Regions from separate parts of the Bradyrhizobium sp. CCBAU 11430 genome, predicted to be linked through region 1. Evidence: predicted binding sites of a transcription regulator. Region 1 holds the regulator's gene; each other region holds the start of a gene.

Region 1 (2,262 bases):
CTGATTCGCGCGCTGTCGGGCCGTTCGGTGATTCATCACCATCGCGAGCGCGCCGTGCTGGGCCGCGATCTCGGCGCCAATGACCAGCGCGAGGATTATCTGCGCGCGCGCCTGGAGCCGCGCGACGACGGCACGCTCGTCGCCCTTCCCGTCAGCCATCAAGACTCCTCTCTGCTTGCGAATCTTGCTGCAGCACAGGTACTTCTCGTGCGCGCACCGCTTGCGCCAAAGGCCGAGGCCGGCAGCCCCTGCGAAGTGCTGCGGCTCCCCGTCTGAACTGCGCGGCCACACGCATTCGGCGAGTTTCGCTCTGTTCACGGTAAATTAAGCAGTTGCGGAACATGTATCGAACATATAGTGTCCGTTCATGATTTGTTTCGAGGATGTAGCGGCTTATCGCTGAACTCATCGTCTCGGAATCGAACGACATCAACCGGGGGACTTTGGTCGAGATGTTAACGCGCAAACAATACGAGCTTCTGCGGTTCATCAGCGAACGCTTGAAGGAAAGCGGCGTGCCGCCGTCCTTCGACGAGATGAAGGATGCGCTCGACCTGCGCTCGAAGTCAGGCATCCACCGCCTGATCACCGCACTCGAGGAGCGCGGCTTCATCCGCCGGCTGCCCAACCGCGCCCGGGCCATCGAAGTGATCAAGCTGCCGGAGCTCCAAGCTGCCGCCGGCAACCGACGCGGCTTCACGCCAAGCGTCATCGAGGGCAATCTCGGCAAGCTGCGCGCGAGCTCCAGCCCGTCCGCGGACGAGGGCGAGCGGCCCGTTGCGGTGCCCGTGATGGGCCGCATCGCGGCCGGCACCCCCATCGAGGCGTTGCAGACCCGCAGCCACACCATCAGCGTGCCTCCAGACATGCTCGGCTCCGGCGAGCATTACGCGCTCGAAGTGCGCGGCGATTCCATGGTCGAGGCCGGCATCCTCGACGGCGACATGGCGCTGATCCAGCGCAACGAGAGCGCCGATACCGGCGACATCGTGGTGGCGCTGATCGACGACGAGGAAGCCACGCTCAAGCGCTTCCGCCGCCGCGGCGCCTCGATCGCGCTGGAGCCCGCCAATGCCGCTTACGAGGTGCGCATCCTGCCGCCGAACCGCGTGAAGATTCAGGGCAAGCTGATCGGGCTTTACCGCAAGTACTGATACCGGAGTCTTCAGCGCCTCGCGCGCGCCTTCGGTCGGCATCGCCGATCAGAGATTGGAGCGGATGATGGTCCGCTCCGGCTGGATAGTCTTTCTGGTTCTGCACAGATTGTCCGGCCCCTCCCCCTTTCGCGACATCCTCGGCAGGCCGCGGGAAGCAACATCGCTTCGCGGCCTTGCGAGTTCGAGGGGGACAGCCCAAATGCGCCGGATCGTTTGAGCGCAGCCGCAGCAACGCTGGTCGCATCATCATGTCGGCTAGGACACGGCCGTGATCCAGAAAATCCGCAACAACCGCAATGCAGCGCGCACGCAGCCGAGCTGACGATACTCGGGCTGGCTGGTTTCGCCGGTCGTTGACGCGCGCCTGCCAAATGCACGGAAGCCGACTTTGTTCCTATCGAATTCGGAAAAGATGGAAAAGATAATGTGATCGGGGCTCGCGGATCCCAGCCGCAGATTTGCCTACAACCAAGCAGACCGTCACGTGCTTCCACTCTGGTAGGGGCCTGCGCCTCCAAAAGGGGTGCGGGTCGCTATCTCTGCATAGAGGAGCACCCGATGTGTGACTACAGCCTGCATGCCGTCGCGACGCGCCCCGCAGAAGTCGGCGAGACGATCGTCACGACAACATTCCGCGGCACCTCGACGCGCGGCTTCGCCTCCGAAGCCGATCTCTCCGTCGCGGTCTGCCTGCTGCCGGGAACGGAGCTCGCCTTCGCCGATAACGTCCGTTACGACAACCGCTGGATCTGGACGCGCACCGTCAACTCCCGCGTCGGCAAGTTCGGCAAGATCGATCCGCACATTCCCGATCGCCATCATGATGCGATCGAATTCCCGGACGGCAAATCCGTGCTGGTGACGCAGCTCGTCGAGGGCCAGCGCGCAACCGTGCTGCAACTGCCGGTGACCCAGCCGATCGGCGAGCGCGAGCACAAGCCGCAGATCATCGCCGACAGTCGCCCGACGGTCACGCGACTGCCGATCGGCTGACGCCCTCCGGCCCGGCGGGTCCGGGGCCAGGATTGAAATGCCGTCGCCGGCCGATGCCGGCGAGCCCGGTGGGTTTTTGTTTCACGAAATTCGATCGGCGAGCGCCGCCGCA
Region 2 (2,262 bases), on a different contig from region 1:
GGACGACGGCCGCTACGCGGACTCACCCCTGAAGCCATGGTTCGACAGCCTGCGCAGCCACCTTGGTCCGTGCTGTTCGGATGCGGATGGTTTTGCCGTCGCCGATCCCGACTGGGAGTCGCATAACGGGCATTATCGCGTGCGTCTCGACGGCGAGTGGATCGAGGTGCCGGACGAAGCCGTCATCACCGAGCCGAACCGGGCCGGCCGCACCATGGTGTGGCCGGTGAAGACCGCGTTCGGCGTTTCGATCCGCTGCTTCATGCCGGGCAGCATGATCTGACGCAGGCCAACGTCAACGCTTGCTGGATTTGCGCTTCGACGATTTCTTGGTTGTCCTCTTCTTGGTCGTCCTCTTCTTGGAGGTCTTCTTGGAGGTCTTCTTGGACGTCTTCTTGGAGGTCTTCTTGGCGGCCTTCTTCGGGACCTTCTTGCCCTTCTTGCGTGCCTTCGACAGTCCGATCGCGATCGCCTGCTTGCGACTCTTCACACGTCCGCCACGGCCTTTGCGACCGCTCTTGGCGGTGCCCTTCTTGTAGCGGCGCATCTCGCTCTCGACATCGCTGCCGGCGCTGCGCGAGTAGCTGCGCTTCTTTGCCTTGCGTGCCATGCATGTTCTCCCTTGGCCGGGGAGAACCATTCGACACGGGCATGGTTCCGAAGGACGCGGACAGTGTTCCAGGCGCAGCCTAGAAGGAATTCGCCAGCTCGATCTCGGCTTCCAGCACCTGGATACGACGTGCGGCCTCGCTGAAGGACAGATCGCGCGCATATTGCGCGGGCTGATACGCTTCTTCGCTTAGCCGTTTCAACCTCAGCCCCTGCGTCCGTGTCATCTGCTCGGCGAGGAAAACCCTGGCGTCGTATTTGCCCTGAACCTGCATGTCGCTTCTCCGTCCTGAAATCGTGACTTGACTATATGTTCTTATTTTGTTCTAACAAGCCATGGACAACAGAATTAATGAAATTCGACGTAAAATCAGCGCCTTGAGGGTTGAGATGGCCGGCGTCGAGGCCTCCGTGCGGTATCTCATCAACGGCGACCGCGATTGCGTCCAGCAAGCCCTGGCGCAGATGGATTTGCGCCGGAAGGTCAATTTGCTGATCGGCGAATGGAAGGCTGCTGGCGGCGGCGATGTCCTGCCTGACGTTCGCGACCGGGTGCGCCTTCGTCTCGTGAAGACAGCCGTCGGTCCCGAGCGCGCGAGCACGCGGCGCTGACACCTTTTGGGGGGGCGCCGTGGAGGAGGACCCGGACACTTACCGGATCTTGAGGTTGCGCGCCGAGATTCTCGAATTGGGCTCGGCCATCCGGCAATTGCAGCGTGCGGGGCTCGACGATGCTGCGGCCCAACTTCTGATCGGACGCAAGCGGGCGCAGCTCGAGCAACTCGTGAAGACGAATGCTGCGAGCCGCCCGCTCAACTCTGAAACGCGTCGCCCGTAACGAGCTGACGCCGGCGCTCGACGATGTGGCGCTCGATTGCCGATCCCGCATCAAGAAAAAAAGCCCCGCGTCGCCGCGGGGCTTTTGATGTCATGTCGGCCTGAGCTCACTTGGTATTGCTCATGCCCTTGCTGCTCTTGTTCGTCATGGTGCCGCCCTGGTCCGAGCCGGGACCGGAGCCGCCCTGGCCGGAAGGATCCGCGCCCTTCGAGGCCTTGGTGTTGGCGCCCGTGGTCTGCGAGGACGACATCGATGATCCGTGTTTGGCCTTGTGCGACTTGGCCTGTGCGGCGAGCGGCGCGGCGGCGAGGCCGGTGGCCAAAATTGCGGTGAGAACGAGTTTTGCCGTTGTCATGCGGGGAACTCCCTGAGTTAAATTGACGCAGGCAGCCAACCGCCATTTGCCGAAGGAGTTCCCGACAAACGCATCTGCCGGGCCGCACGCACGCTTCAAGATTGCTTGTCCTCTGCGAGGATGAACACGACGCCGGTGAGTGTCGCGCCGATCGCGAACGTCGTCACCAATGTCAGGGCGAAGATGATTGCGGCCTGGCTTCCGCCGTGATCGAGCAGCTTGGCGACGGCGGGATTGGACAGGATCAGCGTGAGGCTGAAGGCGAGGCCGAGGGCTGCGCCCATCATCGCATGCGTCATCAGCTTGATGAGGCCGGTGGGAGAGATCAGGTCCGACGACTTTTTTGCGCGCATGGGAACCGCATCCCGAACTGACATGCAAACGCGGGCCATATTCGCCGGTTCCAAACGCATGAAGGAATTGTCATCACCGGCTTCATCCGACGTTCATGCCGGGCCTG
Region 3 (2,262 bases), on a different contig from region 1:
CCGCAATTGCTGGGACGTCAACAACATCTTCGGTGTTGCGGGTCCGGACACGGCTGAAGGCTGTCACAATGCGACCGGCGGCGTCGTCGGCGGACAGGTCGGTTATCGCTGGCAGTCGGCCAACTGGGTGTTCGGCCTTGAAGCCCAAGGCGACTGGGCCAACCTGAAGGGCTCGAATACGAGCGTGGTGCTTGGGCCGCTGGTCAACCAGACCAAGATCGACGCGCTTGGCCTGTTCACCGGCCAGGTCGGCTATGCCTGGAACAACGTGCTCTGGTACGTGAAGGGTGGCGCGGCCGTCACGCACGCCAAATATAACGGCCTGCTGGGCGGCGTGGTCCTCGACAGCGCAAGCGAGACGCGCTGGGGTGGCGCGGTCGGCACCGGCATCGAATTCGGCTTCGCACCGAACTGGTCCGTGGCGATCGAATACGACCATCTGTTCATGGGCAAGCGCAACAACTCGTTCACGATCCTCGGCGTCAACGACCGTATCGATCGGATCAAGCAGGACGTCGACATGGGCACCGTCCGCCTCAACTACACTTTCGGCGGCCCCGTGGTCGCCCGGTATTGATCTGAAGTCCTGATCGCTACCGACGTCCCATCGTCACGAAAGGCCGGCCTTGCGCCGGCCTTTTTGTTTTCGCGGCAGCTTCCCGCGCAGTTCCGCACAGCAACTGCTGCCAGATGCCGCCAGCGCGCCAACATTCCGTTGACGATTCGCAAGTCCCACTGGAAATCCGTCTCCGTTCTTCCTACGTTCGCTGACAACCCCATCGGCGCCGATCCCGGTTCCGGGCGAGCGCGCCTTTTTTATTGGCGCGGTCGCGCACCCATGGGATTCCTTGAGGGCAACTCGGATGGATGAAGTGATCAAGGCGAAGCGCCAACAACAGAACGCGGGCTCCAGCCTGCGCGCAATTACGATCCGTGGCGCGCGCGAGCACAACCTCAAGAACATCGACGTCGAGATTCCCCGCGACAAGCTGGTGGTGTTCACCGGGCTCTCCGGCTCCGGCAAATCCTCGCTCGCCTTCGACACCATCTACGCCGAGGGCCAGCGCCGCTACGTCGAATCGCTGTCGGCCTATGCGCGCCAGTTCCTCGAGATGATGCAGAAGCCTGACGTCGACCAGATCGACGGCCTGTCGCCGGCGATCTCGATCGAGCAGAAGACGACGTCGAAGAACCCGCGCTCCACCGTCGGCACCGTCACCGAGATCTACGACTACATGCGCCTGCTCTGGGCCCGCGTCGGCGTGCCCTATTCGCCGGCCACGGGCCTGCCGATCGAAAGCCAGACCGTCTCGCAGATGGTCGACCGCGTGCTGGCGCTGCCCGAGGGCACCCGCCTCTATCTGCTCGCCCCCGTCGTGCGCGGTCGCAAGGGCGAGTACCGCAAGGAGCTCGCCGAATGGCTCAAGAAGGGCTTTCAGCGCGTCAAGATCGACGGCACCTTCCACGAGCTTGCGGAAGCGCCTGTTCTCGACAAGAAATTCCCGCACGACATCGACGTCGTGGTCGATCGTATCGTGGTGCGCGCCGACATCGGCCAGCGCCTCGCCGAGAGCTTTGAGACCGCGCTGAAGCTCGCCGAAGGCCTCGCCGTCGTCGAATTCGCCGACGCGCCGGCGGCGGCTCCCGCCGAGGAAAAGAAGAAGACCGCCAAGATCCACGACAAGAGCGGACCCGAGCGCATCCTGTTCTCGGAAAAGTTCGCCTGCCCGGTCTCCGGCTTCACCATCCCCGAGGTCGAGCCGCGCCTGTTCTCGTTCAACAACCCCTACGGCGCGTGTCCGGCCTGCGGCGGCCTCGGCGTCGAGCAGCATGTCGACGAAGACCTCGTCATCCCCGACAAGGAGCTCGCCATCGGCAAGGGCGCGATTGCGCCCTGGGCCAAATCGTCGTCGCCCTATTACGTGCAGACGCTGACTGCGCTCGGCAAGCACTACAAATTCACGCTGACCACCAAGTGGAAGGACCTGGCCAAGAAGACGCAGAACGCCATCCTCCACGGCTCCGGCGAGGACGAGATCAAGTTCTCCTACGAGGACGGGGTGCGCTCCTACGACACCAAGAAGCCGTTCGAGGGCGTCATCACCAACATCAACCGCCGCTATCGGGAAACCGAGAGCGAGTGGGCGCGCGAGGAGCTGGCGAAGTATTTCCACGACGTGCCCTGCGAGGGCTGCAAGGGCTTTCGGCTCAAGCCCGAGGCGCTCTGCGTCAAGATCGGCGGCAAGCATATCGGCGAGATTT

What was found. Region 1 encodes LexA, which represses DNA repair genes until DNA is damaged. Its sites were predicted from a motif close to TGTTCNNNNTGTGTTCNG; they were not measured.
Region 2: a site for LexA is predicted at 921-938, ahead of XI04_RS29945 (DUF3072 domain-containing protein). Genes of this name have one in related genera too.
Region 3: a site for LexA is predicted at 751-768, ahead of uvrA (excinuclease ABC subunit UvrA). Genes of this name have one in related genera too.

The regions. Positions count from the first base shown of each region.
Region 1 is NZ_LBJV01000050.1:29,587-31,848, reverse strand. It holds gene XI04_RS13710 (molybdopterin molybdotransferase MoeA) at 1-276, shown strand, start outside; gene lexA (transcriptional repressor LexA) at 453-1,154, shown strand; gene XI04_RS13700 (hypothetical protein) at 1,716-2,150, shown strand.
Region 2 is NZ_LBJV01000070.1:37,367-39,628, reverse strand. It holds gene XI04_RS29955 (hypothetical protein) at 1-283, shown strand, start outside; gene XI04_RS29950 (DUF6496 domain-containing protein) at 296-610, opposite strand; gene XI04_RS29945 (DUF3072 domain-containing protein) at 690-884, opposite strand; gene XI04_RS29940 (hypothetical protein) at 1,000-1,221, shown strand; gene XI04_RS29935 (hypothetical protein) at 1,241-1,447, shown strand; gene XI04_RS29930 (hypothetical protein) at 1,554-1,802, opposite strand; gene XI04_RS29925 (hypothetical protein) at 1,898-2,155, opposite strand.
Region 3 is NZ_LBJV01000057.1:51,008-53,269, reverse strand. It holds gene XI04_RS17765 (outer membrane protein) at 1-577, shown strand, start outside; gene uvrA (excinuclease ABC subunit UvrA) at 864-2,262, shown strand, end outside.